Linked DNA regions of Krasilnikovia cinnamomea. The protein of the gene in region 2 interacts with the protein of the main gene of each other region in a pairwise test. Links are inferred from orthologs where the notes say so. Each region holds a gene or a part of one and is shown on either strand. Other genes may lie near its edges. The genes, in order: EV385_RS24680 and EV385_RS08805.

Region 1 (9,824 bases), 3.4 Mb from region 2 along the record:
GGGCGAGTTCGCCCGGTGGGCCGCCACCCGGCCCACCCAGGGCTCGTTGCGCGACGGCTGGGACCTCGCCCGCGAGCTGGCCGCCGGCGGCGAGCTGCCGGCCCCGGCCGGTGCGGAGCTGGCCACCCGCGAGGCCGCCTCCCGCTACGACGGCCGCTCCGCGCCGCGCGCCCGCCGGGCGCCGACGGTGCGACGCGCCGCCGGGTCCGTCGTCCTGCAGCTCTTCGGCCGGGTACGCGTGCTGCGCGGCCCCGCCTGATCCACCGCACGTCACCGAGGCGCCGCGGCGGATCCCGCGCCCGGACCGGCCCGGAGTGTGGCGCCCCGCGGACACAGTGGCAGGATCTCGGCATGGATCTGGGTCTGGCCGATCGCGTGTACGTCCTCACCGGCGCCTCCCGGGGCCTCGGCTTCGCCACCGCCCAGGCGCTGGTCGCCGACGGCGCCAAGGTGGTGGTCTCCGCCCGTGACGACGCCCGCGTCAACGCGGCCGTCACCGAGCTCGGCGGCCCGGACGCGGCCGTCGGAGTGGTCGCGGACCTCACCGACCCGGCGACCCCGCAGCGGCTGGTCGACGCGGCAACGCAGCGGTTCGGGCGTTTCGACGGCGCGCTGATCTCGGTGGGCGGGCCCGCCCGCGGCACCGCCGCGCGGATGAGCGACGAGCAGTGGCGGGCCGCGTTCGAGACGGTGTTCCTCGGCTCGGTCCGGGCCGCGCGCACGTTCGCCGAGGCCCTGCCCGCCGGCGGCGCGATCGGTCTCGTACTGTCCACCTCGGTCCACTCCCCCATCCCCGGCCTGGGCCTGTCCAACGGCCTGCGCCCCGGACTGGCCGGGGTCGCCAAGGACATGGCCGACGAGTACGGCCCCCGCGGCGTACGCGTGGTGAGCCTGCTGCCCGGGCGGCTGCTCACCGACCGCAACGTCGAGCTGTTCGCCGCCACCGACGACCCGGCCGCGGCCCAGTCGCAGGCGGAGGCCGCCATCCCGCTGCGCCGTCTCGGCGAGCCGGGCGAATTCGGCCGGGTGGCGGCGTTCGTGCTGTCGCCCGCCGCCGGCTACCTCACCGGCCTGACCATTCCCGTGGACGGCGGCGCCCTGCGCACCCTGTGATTAACCCGCCCATGCCGAGCCACCCCGAACGCGCCGCCGCGCCGAGCCACCCCGAACGCGCCGCCGCGCCGAGCCACCCGGACCGCGCTGCCGCGCCGAGCCGCGCGGATCTCGCCGCGGTGGCCGGGCTGACCATTCCGGATCTGGTCGGTCCGGACCTGCGGGTGCTGTTCTCGGGGATCAACCCGAGTCTGTACTCCGCGGCCACCGGTCATCACTTCGCCCGGCCGGGCAACCGGTTCTGGCCCGCGCTGCACCGTTCCGGCTTCACCGCATGTTTGCTGCAGCCCTCGGAACAGTGGTCACTGCCCGCGGCCGGGCTGGGCATCACCAATGTGGTCGCCCGGGCCACCGCCCGCGCGGACGAGCTGTCCCCCGCCGAGCTGGTCGCGGGCGGGCGGCGGCTGGCCGCCACGGTGGAGCGCTGGCGGCCCCGGTTCCTGGCGGTGCTCGGGGTGACCGCGTACCGGGCGGCGTTCGGGCAGCCGAAGGCGGTGGTGGGACCGCAGGACCGGGAGATCGCCGGGACACCGGTGTGGGTGCTGCCGAACCCGAGCGGCCTCAACGCCCACTACACCGTCGAGACCCTGGCCGCGGCGTACGCGGAACTGCGCGCGGCCGCCGTCCCCGACGGACCGGCCGGGGACGGCTGACGCGCGGCCGATCACGGCTCGATGGTGTTGGCGGGAACGGGAACGATGACCGGCTCGGCGTCCTGGGCGTACGGCGGCGCCGGGCTGTCCGCCACCGCGAACTGGGTGCGGTACAGCTCGGCGTAGAGCCCGCCCGCCGCGACCAGTTCGGTGTGGCGGCCCCGCTCGACGATCCGGCCCTCGTCGAGCACCAGGATCTGGTCAGCGTCGCGGACCGTGGACAGGCGGTGGGCGATGACCAGCGCGGTACGCCCCTCCAGGGCCTTGCTCAGCGCCCGCTGCACCGCGGCCTCGGACTCGCTGTCCAGGTGGGCGGTGGCCTCGTCCAGGATGACGATCGACGGGTGTTTGAGCAGCAGCCGGGCGATGGCGATGCGCTGCTTCTCGCCGCCGGAGAAGCGGTATCCGCGGTCGCCGACCACCGTGTCCAGCCCGTCGGGCAGGGCCTCGACCAGGTCGGCGACCTGGGCGCCGCGCAGCGCCTCCCACATGTCGGCCTCGGTGGCGTCGGGGCGCGCGTAGCGCAGGTTCTCCGCGATGGTCTCGTGGAACAGGTGCGAGTCCTGAGTGACCACGCCGATGGTGTCGCGCAGCGAGTCCAGTGTGGCGTCGCGCACGTCCACCCCGCCGACCAGCACGGCACCGTCGGTGACGTCGTAGACCCGGGACACCAGCATCGAGGTGGTGGACTTCCCGGCGCCGGACGGGCCGACCAGCGCCACCATCTGGCCCGGCTCCACCGTGAAGTCGACCCCGCGCAGCACGGGCGCGTTACGCGTACGGTCCAGCGCGGCCACGTCCTCCAGCGTGGCGAGGGAGACCTCACCCGCGCTGGGGTAGCGGAAGTGCACGTCCCGGAACTCGACCCGGCCGGAGCCGCTGGGGATCGGCGTCGCGTCGGGCTTCTCCTCGATGCCGGGGCGCAGGTCGAGCACCTCGAACACCCGGTCGAACGACACCAGCGCGCTCATCACGTCGACCCGGACGTTGCTCAGCGCGGTGAGCGGGCCGTACAGCCGGGTGAGCAGCAGCGCCAGGGTGACCACGGTGCCGGCGGTGACGCTGCCGGTGACCGCCAGCCAGCCGCCCAGCCCGTACGTCAGGGCCTGGGCCAGCGACGCGACCAGCAGCATGGCGACGAAGAAGGTGCGCGAGTACATCGCGCTCTGCACCCCGATGTCGCGGACCCGGGCGGCGCGTTCGCCGAACCGGGCGGCCTCGGTGTCGGGGCGGCCGAACAGCTTGACCAGCAGGGCGCCGGAGACGTTGAACCGCTCCGTCATGGTCGCGTTCATCTTGGCGTCGAGGTTGTACGACTCGCGGGTGATCTCGGCCAGCCGCTTGCCGACCCGGCGGGCCGGGATGATGAACACCGGCAGCAGCAGCAGCGACAGCACCGTGATCTGCCAGGACAGGGTGAACATCACGGCGGCGGTGAGCACGAGCTGGATGACGTTGCTGACCACCCCGGACAGGGTGGAGGTGAAGGCGCGCTGGGCACCCAGGACGTCGTTGTTGAGGCGGCTCACCAGGGCGCCGGTCTGGGTCCGGGTGAAGAACTGCAGCGGCATGCGCTGGACGTGGTCGTACACCTGGGTGCGCAGGTCGAGGATGATGCCCTCGCCGATGCGCGCGGAATACCACCGCTGGGCCAGCGACAGGAACGCGTCCGCGACCGCCAGGACGGCGATGGCCACGGCCAGCCGCACGACGAGGCTGGTGGCCTCCGGCCCGCCGGCCGTGATGGCGTTGACGACGTGACCGGCGAGGACCGGCGTGGCCACGCCGATGCAGGCGGCCAGCACCACGGTGACGAGGAACACTCCGATGTCGCGGCGGTACGGCCGCGCGAAGGTCAGGATGCGCCGCGTCGTGCCACGGCTGAGGTTGTGCTGGGCGACCCGGTCCGAGTTCTGGATCGAGCGCAGCATTCCCCAGCTGGAACCGGCGGATGAGCCCGGGCCCATGCGTCACCTCCGGGGTGTGGACGACCACGTGCGGAACAAGTGTGCCCGCAGGGTCTGACAACCTCGCAGGTAACGCCCGTATTCCCGGATGTGCCTTACTCCTGAGTGGGCCTCACTCGCCGGTGCCCGCCAAGTCCCGCAATCGCCGCGTCTGCGCCTCGCGTTCGGCGCGATCCTGCTCGTCGTACGTGCGGTCGGCCGCCCCGGCCAGCAGCGCCTTGATCTCGGCCACCGCTGCTCCGTCAGCCGACAGCACCGCCGCGGTCAGGTCGGCGACCGCGCCGTCGAGCTCCGCGCCCGGCACCACGGCCGTCGCCAGGCCCAGCCGCGCGGCCTCGTCGGCCGCGATCCGCCGCCCGGTCACGCAGATCTCCAGCGCGCGGGCGTACCCGACCAGTTCCGTGAGCCGCTTGGTGCCGCCGAGGTCGGGCACCAGGCCGAGGGTCACCTCGGCCATGGAGAACCGGGCGTCGTCGGCCAGGATCCGCAGGTCGCAATTCAGCGCCAGTTGGAATCCCGCCCCGATGGCGTGCCCGTGCACCGCCGCGATCGTCAGCAAGGAGGGCCGCCGCAGCCAGGTGAACGCGGCCTGGAAGCCCGCGATTCGCTCGGCGCACTCCTCCGGCGACAATCGGGCCAGTTGGGCGAGGGCGGCGTCGCCCGTGCCCCGCGCGACCGACAGATCGAGGCCCGCGGAAAACGCACGCCCTTCCCCTCGGAGAATGACGACCCGCACGTCCCCCGGCAATTTACGGGAAATGTTTTCCAACTCCGACCACATGGCCGGGGTCTGGGCGTTGAGGACATCGGGCCGGCACAACGTCACCGTCGCTACCGGCCCCGCCTGTTCCCAGCGAACGCCCGCGTCGCCCGCGCGATCAGCGCTGTCGGTCGTCACGCCTTCTTCCGGCGCCGGGCGCCGCCACGCTGGCGCAGTTGCACGCCCGACTCGGTGAGCACCCGGTGCACGAAACCGTACGACCGTCCGGTCGAGGCGGCCAGCGCGCGGATGCTTTCGCCGGAGGTGTAACGCTTGACCAGATCCTTGGCGAGCGTCTGACGCTCGCTACCGACGATTCGGCGACCCTTCTCAGTGCTGGTGGCTGTGCCGGTGGCTGCCATGTTGAATCCTCACGTCCCAGACTGTGCGGTTCGATACGGTCCCACCTATTAGACCGCCTCGGACGATCATGCGCTAGGTATCCGGCGTTAGCCAACGTGCCCATTTACCACTGTCAGGAACCCGACGGTGACCAAGCGCATCGATGCCGGGAGGACGGCGCGGCCGCCGGACCCGGACGGCCCCCGCCACGCTCAGCCGCGCCCGATGCGCCGAGCGGCGGCTCACGCACCATCGATCACCTGCGGAAATGACCATGCCCGCGGCACACCGCGGCGTCACGCAGCGTCCTCAAACGCTTACCGTACGATCCCGGGAGTGCGGCGTCGGGCCCGGCGCCGGCGCGCGAGCCGGGCCGGGACCCGTGCCGCACCGCGCAGATGTCGCACATGTTGTGTGGGCGGCGGTTGACAACCGACGATGCCGTTGACCCACCGGGTCAGGCCAGCTCGACCAGCTCCAGCAGCTCGTCGCTCCACGCGTCCTCGTCGCCGTCGGGCAGCAGGATCGCGCGGTCCGGCTTGAGCGCCACCACCGCACCCGGATCGTGGGTGACCAGCACGATCGCGCCCGGGTAGTTGGCGATCGCGTCCAGCACCTGCTCCCGGCTCACCGGGTCGAGGTTGTTCGTCGGCTCGTCGAGCAGCAGCACGTTGGCGCCCGAGCAGACCAGCGTCGCCAGCGCAAGGCGGGTCTTCTCGCCGCCGGAGAGCACCCCGGCGGGCTTGTCGACGTCGTCGCCCGAGAACAGGAACGCGCCGAGGATCTTGCGCAGCTCCGTGTCGGTCTGCTCCGCCGCGGCGCTGCGCATGTGCTCCAGCACCGTACGGTCGACCTCCAGGGTTTCGTGCTCCTGGGCGTAGTAGCCCAGCCGCAGCCCGTGCCCCGGCCGTACCTCGCCGGTGTCCGGCTGCAGCAGGCCGCCCAGGATGCGCAGCAGGGTGGTCTTGCCCGCGCCGTTGAGCCCCAGGATCGCGACCCGCGAGCCGCGGTCCACCGCCACCCCGACATCGGTGAAGATCTCCAGCGAGCCGTACGACTTGGACAGCTCCGAGGCGGTCAGCGGCACCTTGCCGCACGGCGCCGGGGTCGGGAAGCGCACCTTGGCGACCCGGTCCGACACCCGGCTCTCCTCCAGGCCGCTGAGCAGCCGCTCCGCGCGCCGGGCCATGTTCTGCGCGGCCACCGTCTTGGTCGCCTTCGCGCGCATCTTGTCCGCCTGGGCCATCAGCGCCCCGGCCTTCTTCTCCGCGTTCGCGCGCTCGCGGCGACGCCGCCGCTCGTCGGTCTCGCGCTGCTCCAGGTACGTCTTCCAGCCCACGTTGTAGACGTCGACGACCGAGCGGTTCGCGTCCAGATACCAGACCTTGTTGACCGCCGCCTCCAGCAGCGACACGTCGTGGCTGATCACCACGAGGCCGCCCTTGTGCTGGGCCATGTAGCCGCGCAGCCAGGCGATCGAGTCCGCGTCCAGGTGGTTGGTCGGCTCGTCGAGCAGCAGGATGCCCTTGCCACCCTCGGCGGCGTCCCGGAACAGGATCCGGGCCAGCTCGATGCGGCGGCGCTGACCGCCGGAGAGGGTGCCGATGGTCTGCGCGAGGACCCGGTCCGGCAGGCCCAGGTTGGCGCAGATGCGGGCCGCCTCGGCCTCGGCCGCGTACCCGCCGAGGCTGGCGAACTGGTCCTCCAGGGTGCCGTAGCGGCGCACCAGCTTCTCGTCCGCGCTCTCCTCCAGCTGCACCTCGAGCTTCTGCATCTCGGCCAGCAGCGTGTCCAGGCCGCGGGCGGACAGCACCCGGTCGCGGGCGGTGACGTTCAGGTCACCCGTACGCGGGTCCTGCGGCAGGTAGCCGACCTCGCTGCGCCGCTCCACCGCCCCGGCGTACGGCTGCCCCTCCCCGGCCAGCACCTTCAGCGTGGTGGTCTTGCCGGCGCCGTTGCGCCCGACCAGGCCGATCCGGTCGCCGGGCTGCACCCGCAGCGTGGTGGGCGACATCAGGATGCGGGCGCCGGCACGCAGTTCGAGTCCGGTGGCGGTGATCATGGGAAGACGTCTCGCTCTCGCAGGGGTCCGGCTGGCTCAGGGCACGCGGCGACGCCGACCGGGTACGACCGCGGTCGGCGCGGGGGCGGTCAGCCTTCGCAGAGCAGCACCCGCCCATACTAGCGACCCGGCCGATACGGCCCCCAACCGATTAGCGGGCACGATCAGCGGGTACAGGCCGGCCACGCCCGGGCCGCCATTGTGGGTACAGCGCGGGCACCCGGGCCGGCTCAGTGAGGGGAAGATGGAGCTCAACGAGAACGCCGAGATCGACACCAGCCAGATCGAGGACCGACGCGGCTCTGGTGGCGGCGGGGGCGGTGGTGGCTTCGCCGGCCTGCCGATCGGCGGGGGCGGCCTCACCGGCATCGTCGTCTCGGTGGTCATCGCCCTGGTCACCGGCTATTTCGGCATCAACCAGTTCACCGGTGACGGCGGCGGCAACCAGACCGGCGACAACACCGTGCTGGCGCAGGAGTGCTCGCAGCCCGACAAGCTCAAGCAGCTCGACTGCCGCAACAACCTGTACGTCAACTCGATCCAGAACTACTGGGCCGAGGCGCTGCCGCGCGCGTTCAACGAGAGCTACCGGCCCGCCAAGACGGTGTACTTCTCCAACGTCGTACGGACCGGCTGCGGCCGCGCCGACTCGGGCGTCGGACCGTTCTACTGCCCGGCCGACGACAAGGTCTACATCGACCTCACCTTCTACCGGGTGCTCGGGGAGTCCCTCGGCGCCCCCGGCGAGTTCGCCCAGCCGTACGTGCTCGCCCACGAGTACGGCCACCACGTCCAGGACCTGCTGGGTACCGAGGCGCAGATGCGCCGCGAACAGCAGCGCGACCCGAAGCACGCGAACCAGCTCTCGGTCCGCCTGGAGCTGCAGGCCGACTGCTACGCGGGGGCGTGGGCCAGGAACGCCACCGGGACCGAGACCGCGACCGGCAAGAAGATCTTCAAGCGCCTCACCGAGCAGGATATCCAGGAGGGCCTGGACACCGCCGGCAAGATCGGCGACGACGCGCTGCAGCGGCGCGGCGGCGGCAGCATCAACCCGGCGGAGTTCACGCACGGCACCAGCGCCCAGCGCCAGCACTGGTTCGCCACGGGATTCCAGTCCGGCGACCCGAGGAGCTGCGACACCTTCGCCGCCGGCGCGATCTAGTCCCCGTGGTCGCGGACCAGGATGCGCACGGCCCGGGCCGCGGTGACCGCCCCCAGCAGCACCGCGCGCCGGGGCTCGGGGACATCCAGGAACCGCTCCGCGCGCAGTCCGGCCACCGGCGCGAGCGCGGGCGCGGTCAGGACGGCGTCCACGGCCGTCCGGTCGCCGCCGGTCACCAGCGCCGCCAGCGTGCGTACCTCGGGCAGCAGCAACCGCGCGACGATGTCGGCGCCGTCGGCAGCGGCCGCGCGCGCCTGGTTGTCGCGGCGGCGCGCGAAACGCTGCTGCGACCACCCGCCCGCAGCGGTCCGGCCCTGAACGTAGTGCGTCTCCACCTTCGAGGCGACCAGCTCGGCGCCCTCGGCGACGCCGACCGCGACCGCGCCCTTGCGGGCCAGCAGCAGGCCGAGCCGGCGCGGCGCGGCCGCCGCCCGCAGCAGCCCGTCGAGATCGGTGACGGCCGGCGCCCCGGGCGGCGCGGCCAGCTCGGCCGACGCGCCGTCCGCGGCCACCACGGTCAGACCCTGCTGCGTGTACGCCCCGTGCCGGGTCGCGAAGTTCTCCAGCCAGCGCGGCAGGCGCTCCGGCGCGACATCGACCCAGCGGCCGCCCCCGGCGGCGGGACGTGCGCTCATGGCCCCGACTGTACCGATGGCATGATCGCTGCATGTCCCGAGCGCTCGCCGACGAGGTCCTGGACCGGCTCGTCGGCACCTACTCCGCCGCCCGCGAACCGGTACGGGCCGCGCAGGCGGCGGCGTACATGCGCGACCAGTTCCCGTTCCTCGGGCTGCCCGCGCCGACCCAGACCGCGCTGAACCGTACGGTGTGGACCGGGCTGCCCAAGCCGGCCGAGGACGACCTGCGCGGCATCGTGCTGGCCTGCTGGGACCTTCCGGAGCGGGAGTACCAGTACTTCGCCTGCACCTACCTGCGCCGCCACGCGGCGGTGACCGGTCCCGGTTTCCTTGCCACGCTGCGCACCCTGATCACCACGAAGTCCTGGTGGGACACCGTCGACCCGCTGGCCACCTGGGCGGTCGGCGGCCTCGTCCAGCGCCACCCCGTACTCGTCGCCGAGATGGACGCCTGGGCCACCGACGAGAACATGTGGCTGGTCCGGACCGCGATCCTGCACCAGCTGCGGTACGGCGCGGACACGGACACCGAGCGGCTGTTCGGCTACTGCACCCGGCAGGCCGGGCACCGCGACTTCTTCGTCCGAAAGGCGATCGGCTGGGCGCTGCGCCAGTACGCCCGCACCGACCCGGACGCGGTCCGCCGCTACGTGGCGGCGCACCGCGACCAGTTGTCCGGGCTGTCGGTGCGCGAGGCCACAAAGCACTTGTAGCCGCGCCGGGCCGGTGCCGCTTGGCACCGGGTCGCTCAGAGCAGTTGGATCGCCAGTACCGCGATCACGGCGCTCGACACCAGGGCGGTCACCAGCCGGGCCCGTTCCCCGGTCAGCATCCGACCCGCCAGCGACCCGCCACCGGCGATGAGCAGTTGCCAGCTGGCCGACGCCACGAACGCGCCCAGCACGAACATCACCCCGCCACCGGAGCCGCCGCGCCCCAGGACCAGCGCCGCGAAATACACGACGGTGGCCGGGTTGAGCAGCGTCAGGCTCAGAATCCCGAGGTACGCCCGCAGCGGTGTGGTCTCGTCCGTGCGCGCCGGACCGCCGGAGCGGCGCGGTCGCAGGGCGCTCCAGGCGGTGTGCGCGGCGAGGCCGAGCAGCACCGCCGCGGCCGCCCAGCGC
Region 2 (11,197 bases):
GAGGCGCGAATGGCTGCCGTGTGGTCCCGCCGCAAGGACACCGCCACCGACGAGGTGCTGATCCGCGCGTTGTACGAGGAACACGGTGGTGCCCTGCTGGCGTATGCCAACCGCCTCACCGGCGACCGCGCCGCGGCCGAGGACGTCGTACAGGAGACCCTGCTCCGTGCCTGGCGACATCCGGAGGCGTTGACCAACAGCAAGGGTTCGGTCCGTGGCTGGCTGCTCACGGTCGCCCGCAACATCGTGACCGACCGGTTCCGCGCCCGGTCGCGGCGTCCCACGGAGGTGCCGGAGTCCCCGGCCACCGTGCCGGTACGCGACGACCACGCCGAAGGGGTCGTGGACTCCATCGTCGTACTCGATGCGCTTGAGCAGTTGTCACCCGAGCACCGCGACGTCCTGCACGCCATCTACTTCCAGGGTCACACCGTGGCCGAGGCCGCCGACGCACTCGGGGTACCGCCGGGCACGATCAAGTCGCGCACCTACTACGCGTTACGGCGGATGCGTGAGGCGTTCACCAGTCAACCGGCGCAACCGCACGGCCAGATGGTCGCCATGAAGGGAGTGGCCGGATGACCACCGAACACGTGACTCCTCTGCTCGGCGCCTACGTGCTCAATGCCCTGGATGAGCAGGAGGTATCCACGGTGGACCAGCACATCGCGTCGTGCCAGGCATGCCGGCTTGAGGTGGACGATCTGCGCGGCGTCGAGACCGCCCTCGGTGGGGTCCCGCCGGAGGCGTTGATCGACGGGCCACCGGCCGACGGCGAGTTGCTGCTGCAGCGCACCCTGCGAACGGTACGCAAGGAGCGCGGCCGGCAGGACTGGCGGCGGCGGGCGACGGTGGCGGCCGCGGCGGTGGCGGTGGGCGGCGCCGTCCTGGGCGGGGGTGCGGTCCTGGGGCGCGCCACCGCCCCGCCGCCGGGCGCGCTCCCTCCGCCGGTGACGACGCCGGCCTCCGCGCCGGGGACCATGCTCGGATCGGCGCAGGACCCGGCGTCCGGCGCGCGGATGAGCGTGGCGGTCCGTCCGGCCGCCGGCTGGGTACGGGTCAACGCCTCGGTGAGCGGGATCGCGGCCGGGCAGCGCTGCCGGCTGATGGTCGTCGCGCGCGACGGCAGCCGACGCGAGGCGGGCAGCTGGCTCGTCTCCGCCGCCAGCGAGCCGACCGGCACGAACCTGGACGGCTTCGCCCTGGTCGCGCCCGGCGACGTCGCCGCGATCGAGGTGGAGACCGTCGAGGGAGCGAAGCTGGTCTCGGTCCCGGTGTAGCTAGACGGGGGCGGGCTCCGGCTCAGGGCTCAGGTCGGTCCCGTCGCGCCGCGCCGGGATCACCGCCCGGGCCGGGCCGGGCCCCTGGCGGTCCAGCCAGCGCCGGGGGGTGTGCTCGCGCCACCACTTCTCGGCCGGTTCCTCCACGTAGGCGAACAGCGCCCAGGACATCGCGTTCACCACCACGGCCATGCCGAGCATCGTGAACAGCACCGCGTCGTTGTCCGGCATCCGGCCCCACTGGTAGGTCGCCAGCCGGCTGATCGAGTGGTGGATCAGGTAGAAGCTGTACGACCACAGGCCCAGCAGTACGAGCGGCCTGGCGTTCAGGAGGCCGCGCAGCCCCCGCACCTCGCGCTGGACGAACGCCACGATGATCAGGCCGGACAGGATCGCGATCACCGGCCGTACGGTGAAGTCGAGTTGCGCCACCACGGGGTCGGACAGCCGCATCCGGCCCTGGTAGTAGCAGAAGACGTAGCCGAGCAGCAGGGTGACCGGCACCACCGGGCGCAGCGGCAGCCGCCAGCCGCGGCTCACGGCCAGCGCGAGGGTCATGCCAAGCAGGAATTCCGGCAGGTACACCAGCGGGTGGCGCATGACCCAGCCGGCATGCGGCCGGGAGAAGTGCGCGGTCGCGAACCAGTGGACGGCCCACATCCCGATCAGACCGGCTGCGGTGGCCGCGACCAGCCAGCGCGTGCGCATCCGGGCGGCGACCCGCCCCAGCAGCGGGAACAGCGCGTAGAAGAGCACTTCGACGCTGAGCGTCCAGGTCACCTCGTTGCCCGGAAGGGTGGGCGTGACCTGGGGAAACCAGTTCTGGACGAGGAAGACCGAGGAGAGCACGCTGGGCCAGTGGATGGTCTTGTGCGCCGCGATGTAGTAGGCGTACACGCCGAGCACGAGCGCGACGAGGTGGGCCGGCCAGATCCGGCCGATGCGGCGCCAGTAGAAGGCACCGGGATGCTCGTGGGGCTTGAAGACCCACATCATCAGGAAGCCGGAGAGCACGAAGAAGAAGGTGACGCCGTGTCCACCGATCTCCGAGTACGGGTAGATCAGCGGTGAGCGCCCGAAACCGGTCCCGCCTCCCACGCCCGTGAAGTGGTGGGCGAAAACCGCGAAGGCCGCGAAGAACCGCAGGCTGGTCAGGGAATCCAGGCGCTTCGGCAGGATGGCCGGGCGGGCCCTGAAGCCAAGTGTGGGCATAGGTGAGGGATCAACTTCTGTCGGCTGCCGGGGGACGGAAGCGACCAGAATAGTGGGATCTGCCGGGCGGCGGAAAGGTGGCGTTCGTCTCGACCGCCCGAACGGGGGTGGCCTCAGCCGGCCACCCGTCCGTCCAGGGTCGCCCGGGTCTGTTCGGCGATCTCCAGTTCCTCGTCCGTGGGCACCACGCACACCGCGACCGGCGCCCCGTCCGGGGAGATCACCGGCGCGTTGCGCTCGTTACGCTCCGGGTCGACGCTGATGCCCAGCGCGGTCATGCCCGCCAGTGCCCGGCCCCGCACGATCGGTGAATGCTGGCCGACCCCGGCCGTGAACGCGATCGCGTCGGCCCGCCCCAGCACGGCCAGGTACGCGCCGACGTACTCGCGGATCCGTCGGCAGTAGACGTCCACCGCCAGGGTGGCCGCCGGGTCGCCCTCCGCCAGGCGCCGCTCCACCTCGCGCATGTCGTTCTCGCCGGCCAGGCCGCGCATCCCCGCGTGACGGGTCAGCATGTCCTCGACCTCGTCGATCGACAGCCCGGCCACCCGGTGCAGGTGGAAGACGATCGCGGGGTCGATGTCGCCGCTGCGCGTACCCATGACCAGGCCGCCCTGGGGCGCCATGCCCATCGACGTGGCGACGCTGCGCCCGCCCCGCACCGCGCAGGCGCTGGCGCCGTTGCCCAGGTGCACGGTGATGATGTCGGCCCGGTCGGCGGGCACGCCGATCAGCTCGGCCGTGCGCCGCGCCACGTACGCGTGGGACGTCCCGTGGAAGCCGTAGCGCCGCACGCCCCAGCGCTGCGCCAGGCCCGCGTCGATCGCGTACGTGACGCCCTCGGGCGGGATCGTGGCGTGGAACGCCGTGTCGAACACGGCGACCTGCGGCACCTCCGGCAGCAGCTTGCGGGCCACGTCGATGCCGCTGAGCGCGGGCGGGTTGTGCAGCGGCGCCAGCGGCACCAGCCGCGCGATCGTGGCCGCGACCTCGTCGTCGATGACCGTGGCCCGGGTGAACTCGCTGCCGCCGTGCACCACCCGGTGCCCGACCGCGACCAGCCCGGCCAGGTCGATGCCTTCCATGATCTGCCGCAGCGCGGTCTCGTGGTCGTGCACCTCGCCGCCCGGCTCGCCGATCCGCTCGACCAGCCCCTTGGCGACCGTCGCGGTCCCGTCGAACAGCCGGTACTTGACCGACGACGAGCCGGTGTTGAGGACGAGGATTCGGGTCATGTCGCCGCCTGGATCGCCGTGATCGCCACCGTGTTGACGATGTCCTTGACCGTCGCGCCGCGGGACAGGTCGTTCACCGGGCGGCGCAGCCCCTGCATCACCGGGCCCACCGCGACCGCGTTCGCCGACCGCTGCACCGCCTTGTAGGTGTTGTTGCCCGTGTTCAGGTCCGGGAACACGAAGACCGTCGCCTTGCCCGCGACCGCGCTGTCGGGCAGCTTCGCGGCGGCGACCGCCGGGTCGATCGCGGCGTCGTACTGGATCGGGCCCTCGACCGGCAGATCGGGGCGGCGGGACCGGACCAGGTCCGTCGCGGCGGCCACCTTCTCCACGTCGGCGCCCGCGCCGGAACTGCCGGTCGAGTACGACAGCATCGCCACCCGCGGTTCGATGCCGAACGCGGCGGCGGTCTGCGCGGACGACACCGCGATGTCGGCCAGTTGCGTCGCGTCCGGGTCGGGGTTGACGGCGCAGTCGCCGTACACCAGGACGCGGTCGGCCAGCAGCATGAAGAACACGCTGGAGGCCACCGACACCTCGGGCACGGTCTTGATGATTTCGAACGCCGGGCGGATCGTCGCCGCCGTGGTGTGCGTGGCACCGGAGATCATGCCGTCCGCCAGCCCGGCGTCGACCATCAGCGTGCCGAAGTAGCTGACGTCGCGGACCACGTCGTAGGCCAGGTCGAGCGAGACACCGCGATGGGTACGCAGCTCGGCGTACCGGCGGGCGAAGCGGTCGCGCCACTCGCTGGTCGCCGGGTCCGCCAGCCGCGCGCCGTCGATCTCCACGCCGAGTTCCCGCGCTCGGCGGGTGATCTCGGCCGGGTCGCCCAGCAGGGTCAGGTCGGCGACCCCACGGCGCAGCAACGTCTCGGTGGCGCGCAGGATCCGCTCGTCCGTGCCCTCCGGCAGCACCAGGTGCCGCCGGTCCGCGCGGGCCCGGTCGATGAGGTCGTACTCGAACATCAGCGGGGTCCGCCGGCTGGAGCGGGTGACGTCGAGCAGCCGGTTGAGCTCGGCGATGTCCACATTGGTCTCGAACGCGCCGAGCGCCGCCTCCACCTTGCGCGGGGTGGCCGGGCCCAGCCGGGCCTCGATTCGGCCCGCCGCCGCGATCGTGTCGTAGCTGTCCGTCTTCACCACCAGCATGGCGAGGCCGGTGTTCAGCCGTTCGATCACCTTCACCACCCGCGGGTCGGGCGGCGTGCCGATCGTCAGCACCAGCCCGGCCAGTGTCACGTTGCCCGCCGCGTGCGCGGCGCTCGCGGCCACCAGCAGGTCCGACCGGTCACCCGGGGTGATCAGCAGGCCGCCGTCGGTCAGGTGCTCCAGCACCGCGGGCACGTGCGCGGCGCCGACCACGTAGTCGAGGACGTCGCGGTCCAGCGCCGCCGCGTTGCCACTGACCACGGTGGCGTCGAGCGCCGCCGCCACCTCGGCCACCGTCGGAGACGAGATCGCGGGCACCTCCGGCACGACGTACACCGGTACCGGCAGCCCGGCCGGGGTGGGCGCGCCGGGCTGCGCCCGGTTCGCGACCACGGCGACGACGGTCGCGTGCAGGTCCACCAGCGAGTGGTACGCCGACCGCACCACCGCGCCCAGGTCGACCCGTCCCTGCCCACTCACCACCGGGATGACGACACTGCCGAACTCCGTGGCCAGCCGGGCGTTGAGGCCCAGCTCGCGGGGCATCTCGTCCGCGCCGTCGTGGCTCTCGGTGAAGTCGGTGCCGATCACCACCACGGAGGCGCACCGCCGCTCCACCTCGCGGTAGCGCTCGATGATCCGGGAGATCAGCTCCTCGCGCCGGCCGTCGGCCAGCAGCGCGGCCGCCTCACCGGCGGTCATCCCGAACGAGTCCCCGTACGGCGCCAGCGTCGGATACCGGTCGATCAGCAGGGTCAGGATCGGGTCGGGGCCCTGGTCGCCGACCAGCGGCCGGAACACTCCGATGCGGGCCACCTGCCGGGACAGCAGCTCGACCACCCCGAGCGCCACGATGCCCTTGCCGACCGCGGGGCCCAACCCCGCGACGTACACGCTGCGCGCCACACCCTCAACGTACCGGTCGGCCGATCACCGTGGCCCCGGGCCGGCCGACTCCGTCGCGCGGGACTTGCGCCTCATCCCCGCAGCAGCGGGCCGAGGTAGCCGGACGGGCGGTCCAGGAAGCGCCGCCAGTGCGCGACCAGGTCCAGGTCCTGCCAGGCGGCCCGGCGGACGCCGTGCTCGCCGAGCTCCAGGATCGTGGCGTCCGGCAGCGCGGTGAGCACCGGCGAGTGGGTGGCGACGACCACCTGGGCGCCGACGGCCCGCATCTCGTCCAACCGGCCCAGCAGGCCCAGTGTCGAGGTGAACGACAGCGGCGCCTCCGGCTCGTCCATCAGGTAGAAGCCGTACCCGTTGAACTTGTGCGCCAGCAGTTCCAGAAAGCCCTCGCCGTGGCTGCGCTCGTGAAACACGCCCGGGTCGCCCACCTCGTCCTGCAGGTACGTGTAGAGACCGTGGGCGGTCTCGGCCCGCAGGAAGTACGCGTGTCCCGCCCCGCCCGGCGTACGCACCAGGCGCAGCGCCTCCCCCAGCGGGGACTCCGTGGCCCGGGTGTGGTGCCGGGCGTGCCGGGACCCGCCCTCGGAGTTCAGGCCGTGCGCGATCGCCAGCGCCTCCACCAGCGTGGACTTGCCCGAGCCGTTCTCGCCGACCAGGAACGTCACGCCCGGCGGCAGGTCGAGGCCGTGCTCCAGCACGGAGCGCACGGCGGGAATCCGGGCCCACCAGGAGTCCCGGTCGATCTCGGCGGTCGGATCCGCCTCGACCCGGCGGACCGGTCGTCGGGCGCTACTCGTCATCGTCCTCGTCGGCGCGGGCCAGCCAGGTGGCGAAGCGCTCGATCGCGGTCTCGAACTCGGGGTGCACGTCGACGAAGGTACGCAGCTGGTCGCCCAGCCACTCCAGCGTGACGGTCTCCTCGCCACGCCGGTCGACGAGTTCCTCGATGCCACGGTCGGTGAAGTACACGAACTCTCCCAGGTGGACAGGGGCGCCCCGCCGATCGGCGGGACGCCCCAGGTTGTTCAGTGCGCGGTCACGGGCGCGGCAGCGCCGCCTCGATCAGCGCCGACTGTTCCGCGTCGTGCATCTTGGCCGAGCCCACCGCGGGCGCGGCGGCCGCGGGCCGGGAGATCCGGCGCAACCGTACGCCCTCGAGGTGCTCGAGCAGGTTGAGCGCCACGAACGACCAGGCGCCCTGGTTGGCCGGCTCCTCCTGCACCCAGGCGAAGTCCTCGGCGTTCGGGTACTGCCCGAGCACCGCCTTGAGCTCCTCCACCGGCAGCGGGTAGATCTGCTCCATCCGGATCAGGGCGGTGTCCGTGATGCCCCGCTCCGCGCGCGCGGCGTACAGGTCGTAGTAGACCTTGCCGGAGCAGAGCAGTACCCGCTTGACGGCCTCGGGCCGCAGCGGGGTGCCGTTGATGCCGGTGTCGCCGAGCACCGGCTGGAACCGGCCGGTGGTGAAGTCGGCGACCGACGAGATGGCCAGCTTGTGCCGCAGCAGCGACTTCGGCGAGAACACCACGAGCGGCTTGCGCTTGGGCGACAGGGCCTGCCGGCGCAGCAGGTGGAAGTAGTTCGCCGGGGTGGTCGGGTTCGCCACCCGCATGTTGTCCTGCGCGCACAGCTGCAGGAAGCGCTCCGGGCGGCCGGAGGAGTGGTCCGGGCCCTGGCCCTCCTGGCCGTGCGGGAGCAGCAGGACCACGGAGGACCGCTGGCCCCACTTGACCTCGCCGGAGGAGATGAACTCGTCGACGATCGACTGGGCGCCGTTGACGAAGTCGCCGAACTGCGCCTCCCACAGCACCAGGGCGTCCGGGTTCTCCACGGAGTAGCCGTACTCGAAGCCCATTGCCGCGTACTCGCTGAGCAGCGAGTCGTGCACGAAGAACCGCGCCGTGCCGGTGGCCAGGGTGGACAGCGGCAGGAAGTCCTTGCCCGTCTTCGCGTCGATGATCGCCGCGTGCCGTGAGGTGAAGGTGCCGCGCCGCGAGTCCTGGCCCGCGAGCCGCACGGTCACGCCCTGGGACAGCAGCGAGCCGAACGCGATCAGCTCGCCGAAGCCCCAGTCGACGCCGCCGTCCGCGGCCATCTTGGCCCGCCGGTCGAGCAGCTGCTGGACCCGCTTGTGCGGCGTGAACCCCTCGGGCAGTTCCACGTGGGCCTGGCCGATCGCCCGCACCACGGCCGGGTCGATCGCGGTGTCCACCTCGGGATCCGGCTCCTGTACGACGCTGCGCGGCCGCGGCGGGGAACCGGCCGCGTCCCGGGTCGCCTTGAACACCTGCTCCAGCTGCGACTGGTAGTCGCGCAGCTGCTCCTGGGCGTCGTCCACGGTGATGTCACCGCGGCCGATCAGCTCCTCGGTGTACAGCTTGCGGACGCTGCGCTTGGTGTCGATGATCTCGTACATCCGGGGGTTGGTCATCGACGGGTCGTCGCCCTCGTTGTGGCCGCGGCGGCGGTAGCAGACCAGGTCGATGACGACGTCCTTGTTGAACGCCTGCCGGTACTCGAACGCCAGCCGCGCGACCCGCACGACCGCCTCGGGGTCGTCGCCGTTGACGTGGAAGATCGGCGCCTGGATCATCCGGGCCACGTCCGTGGAGTACAGCGAGGAACGGCTGTACTCCGGGGCGGTGGTGAAGCCGACCTGGTTGTTGACCACCACGTGCAGCGTGCCGCCGGTGCGGTAGCCGCGCAGCTGGGACAGGTTCAGCGTCTCGGCGACCACGCCCTGGCCCGCGAACGCGGCGTCGCCGTGCACCAGCACGGGCAGCACGGTGAAGCCGTGCATGCCCAGGTCGAGGCGGTCCTGCTTGGCCCGGACGATGCCCTCCAGCACCGGGTCGACCGCCTCCAGGTGCGACGGGTTCGCGACCACGCTGACCGTGGTGGAGTGCTCGCCGTCCGGGGTGGTGTACTTGCCGGTCTGGCCCAGGTGGTACTTGACGTCCCCGGAGCCGTGCGCCGACTTCGGGTCCATCTGACCCTCGAACTCGTTGAAGATCTTTTCGTACGGCTTGCCGACGATGTTGGCCAGCACGTTGAGCCGGCCCCGGTGGGCCATGCCGATGACGATCTCGTCCAGCCCGCCCTCGGCGGAGGCCTGCAGCACCTCGTCGAGCAGCGGGATCAGCGACTCGCCGCCCTCCAGCGAGAAGCGCTTCTGGCCGACGTACTTGGTCTGCAGGAAGGTCTCGAACGCCTCGGCCGCGTTGAGCCGGTTGAGGATGTGCTTCTGCTCCTCGGTGTCCGGCTTGGTGTACTTGATCTCGATGCGTTCCTGGATCCAGCGGCGCTCCTCCGGACCCTGGATGTGCATGTACTCCACGCCCACCCGGCGGCAGTAGGTGTCGCGCAGCACGCCGAGCACGTTGCGCAGCTTCATCATCTGCTTGCCGCCGAAGCCGCCCACCGGGAACGTACGGTCCAGGTCCCACAGCGTCAGCCCGTGCTGGAGCACGTCCAGGTCGGGGTGGCGGCGGATCGTGAACTCCAGCGGGTCCGTGTCCGCCATCAGGTGCCCGCGCACCCGGTACGCGTGGATCAGCTCCGGCACGCGGGCCGCCTTGCCGATCTGGCCCTCGGAGGTGTGCGCCACGTCGCGCACCCAGCGCACCGGCTCGTACGGGATGCGCAGCGAGGTGAAGATGTCGTCGTAGAAGCCGTGCTCGCCGAGCAGCAGCTCGTGCATGGACTTGAGGAACTCGCCCGACTGCGCGCCCTGGATGACCCGGTGGTCGTACGTGCTGGTCAGGTTCGTGACCTTGCTCACCGCGTGGTCGGCCAGCGTCTCGTCGGACATCCCCTGGTACGGCGCCGGGTACTCCATGGCGCCCACGCCGATGATGGCGCTCTGGCCCGCCATGAGGCGCGGGATCGAGTGCACCGTGCCGATGCCGCCCGGGTTGGTGAGCGAGATCGTGGTGCCCGTGTAGTCGTCCATGGTCAGCTCGTTGCGCCGGGCCCGCCGGACCACGTCCTCGTACGCCTGCCAGAACTTGCGGAAGTCCATCTGCTCGCAGTTCTTGATGGACGGCACGACCAGGGTGCGGGAGCCGTCCTTCTTCGCGAGGTCGATGGCGATGCCGAGGTTGATGTGCTCGGGCTGCACGAGGGACGGCTTGCCGTCGACCTCGGCGTACGAGTTGTTCATCTCGGGGTGCGCGATGACCGAGCGGACCATGGCCCAGCCGATCAGGTGGGTGAAGCTGACCTTGCCGCCGCGCCCGCGCGCGAGGTGGTTGTTGATCACGATGCGGTTGTCGATCAGCAGCTTGGCCGGGACGGCGCGCACGCTGGTGGCGGTGGGCACCTCCAGCGAGGATTCCATGTTCTGCACGATCTTGGCGGCGACGCCGCGCAGCGGGGTGACCTTGGCGCCGGCCGGAACCGCGGCCGTCTCCTTCGCCGGGGCGGCGGGCTTGGCGGCTGCGGGCTCAGCAGGCTTCGGGGTCGCCGGCACGGTCGGCTTGACCGGGGCGACCGTCGCGGCGGCCGGGGCGTCCGTGCCCGCGCGCGCCGCGGTGGCGGTCGCGTTCGCGGCGGTCGCCTCGTCGGGCGTCGCGATGGACTCGGCAGCCATGGCCGGCTTGTAGTCGGCGAAGAAATCGTGCCAGGCGGGGTCGACGCTGGCCGGGTCGGCCAGGTAGCGCTGGTACATCTCGTCGACGATCCACTCGTTGGGACCGAAATCCGCGAGTGGATTGTCCTGCGAAGTCTGCTGGGTCGACACTTCCGTGTTCGCCTCTTTCACCATTGTCAACACGCGACGCGATCGTCACAGGGGACGGAACGGATTCCCGTCAAGGCTACGCCGTGCGCCACGCCAGCCCACCCGGACGTCCGGGCTGTGACGAACGCCTACTCCGCCCCCTGGACGCTTACGACACGTCGCGCCGTTTGATGATCGCCGTCCCGATCAGCCCCATCACCACCGCGTAGCCGATGAGCACGGCCGCGCCGACCCAGCGCGGCGGGCTCCCCGGCAGGTCGGTGCCCGAGATCATCAGCTGCGACGCCGCCGTCGGGAAGATCACCTGCAGCTTCGAGAACCAGTCCGCCACGTACTCGCTGAGCAGGAAGAAGATGATCCCGACCGCCTGCGAGCCGACCACGTACACCGCGGTCAGGACGACGGTGGCCGCGATCTGGCTGCGGATCAGCACGCCCGCGCCCACGCCCAGCACGGCCCAGAGTCCGAACGCCAGGCCGTTGAGCCCGATCGCTCGCCAGACCGCGGGGTCGCCGAGCTGCGGGCCGAGGTCGAGCGAGTGCAGGATGAGCGGTGCGAAGATCAGGTTCAGTACCGTCAGGACCAGCCAGAACACGAGGGCCAGCAGAGCCGCCGCGGCGTACTTGGCCAGCACCACCGACTCGCGCCGGGGGGTGACCAGGAACGTCGTCGTCG

Evidence for each region.
Region 1: the proteins of EV385_RS08805 (region 2) and EV385_RS24680 interact in binary tests that used the Escherichia coli proteins (3 or more experiments, as listed by UniProt). The link is inferred for Krasilnikovia cinnamomea from one-to-one orthologs.

Annotation. Positions count from the first base shown.
Region 1 is NZ_SHKY01000001.1:5,390,732-5,400,555, reverse strand. The notes cover bases 4,596-7,520. They hold EV385_RS24680 (ABC-F family ATP-binding cassette domain-containing protein), read right to left. Parts: upstream 6,898-7,520; coding sequence 5,293-6,897; downstream 4,596-5,292. Other genes in these bases: ypfJ (KPN_02809 family neutral zinc metallopeptidase), read left to right, coding at 7,142-7,520; EV385_RS24685 (helix-turn-helix domain-containing protein), read right to left, coding at 4,628-4,855; EV385_RS24690 (enoyl-CoA hydratase/isomerase family protein), read right to left, coding at 4,596-4,631. In the rest of the region: EV385_RS24710 (SCO6045 C-terminal-like domain-containing protein), read left to right, coding at 1-259; EV385_RS24705 (SDR family oxidoreductase), read left to right, coding at 352-1,113; mug (G/U mismatch-specific DNA glycosylase), read left to right, coding at 1,125-1,766; EV385_RS24695 (ABC transporter ATP-binding protein), read right to left, coding at 1,778-3,733; more of EV385_RS24690, read right to left, coding at 3,846-4,595; more of ypfJ, read left to right, coding at 7,521-8,062; EV385_RS24670 (acVLRF1 family peptidyl-tRNA hydrolase), read right to left, coding at 8,059-8,697; EV385_RS24665 (DNA alkylation repair protein), read left to right, coding at 8,730-9,413; EV385_RS24660 (LysE family transporter), read right to left, coding at 9,449-9,824. UniProt on the Escherichia coli protein: Genetic data indicate it may be involved in ribosome assembly or function.
Region 2 is NZ_SHKY01000001.1:1,996,278-2,007,474, reverse strand. Bases 6,618-10,915 are described here. They hold EV385_RS08805 (multifunctional oxoglutarate decarboxylase/oxoglutarate dehydrogenase thiamine pyrophosphate-binding subunit/dihydrolipoyllysine-residue succinyltransferase subunit), read right to left. Parts: upstream 10,523-10,915; coding sequence 6,818-10,522; downstream 6,618-6,817. Other genes in these bases: EV385_RS08800 (ABC transporter permease), read right to left, coding at 10,671-10,915; EV385_RS08810 (DUF6104 family protein), read right to left, coding at 6,618-6,750. Outside these bases: EV385_RS08840 (sigma-70 family RNA polymerase sigma factor), read left to right, coding at 10-582; EV385_RS08835 (anti-sigma factor family protein), read left to right, coding at 579-1,280; EV385_RS08830 (acyltransferase family protein), read right to left, coding at 1,281-2,492; EV385_RS08825 (acetate/propionate family kinase), read right to left, coding at 2,606-3,727; pta (phosphate acetyltransferase), read right to left, coding at 3,724-5,784; EV385_RS08815 (AAA family ATPase), read right to left, coding at 5,856-6,581; more of EV385_RS08810, read right to left, coding at 6,571-6,617; more of EV385_RS08800, read right to left, coding at 10,916-11,197. UniProt on the Escherichia coli protein: E1 component of the 2-oxoglutarate dehydrogenase (OGDH) complex which catalyzes the decarboxylation of 2-oxoglutarate, the first step in the conversion of 2-oxoglutarate to succinyl-CoA and CO(2).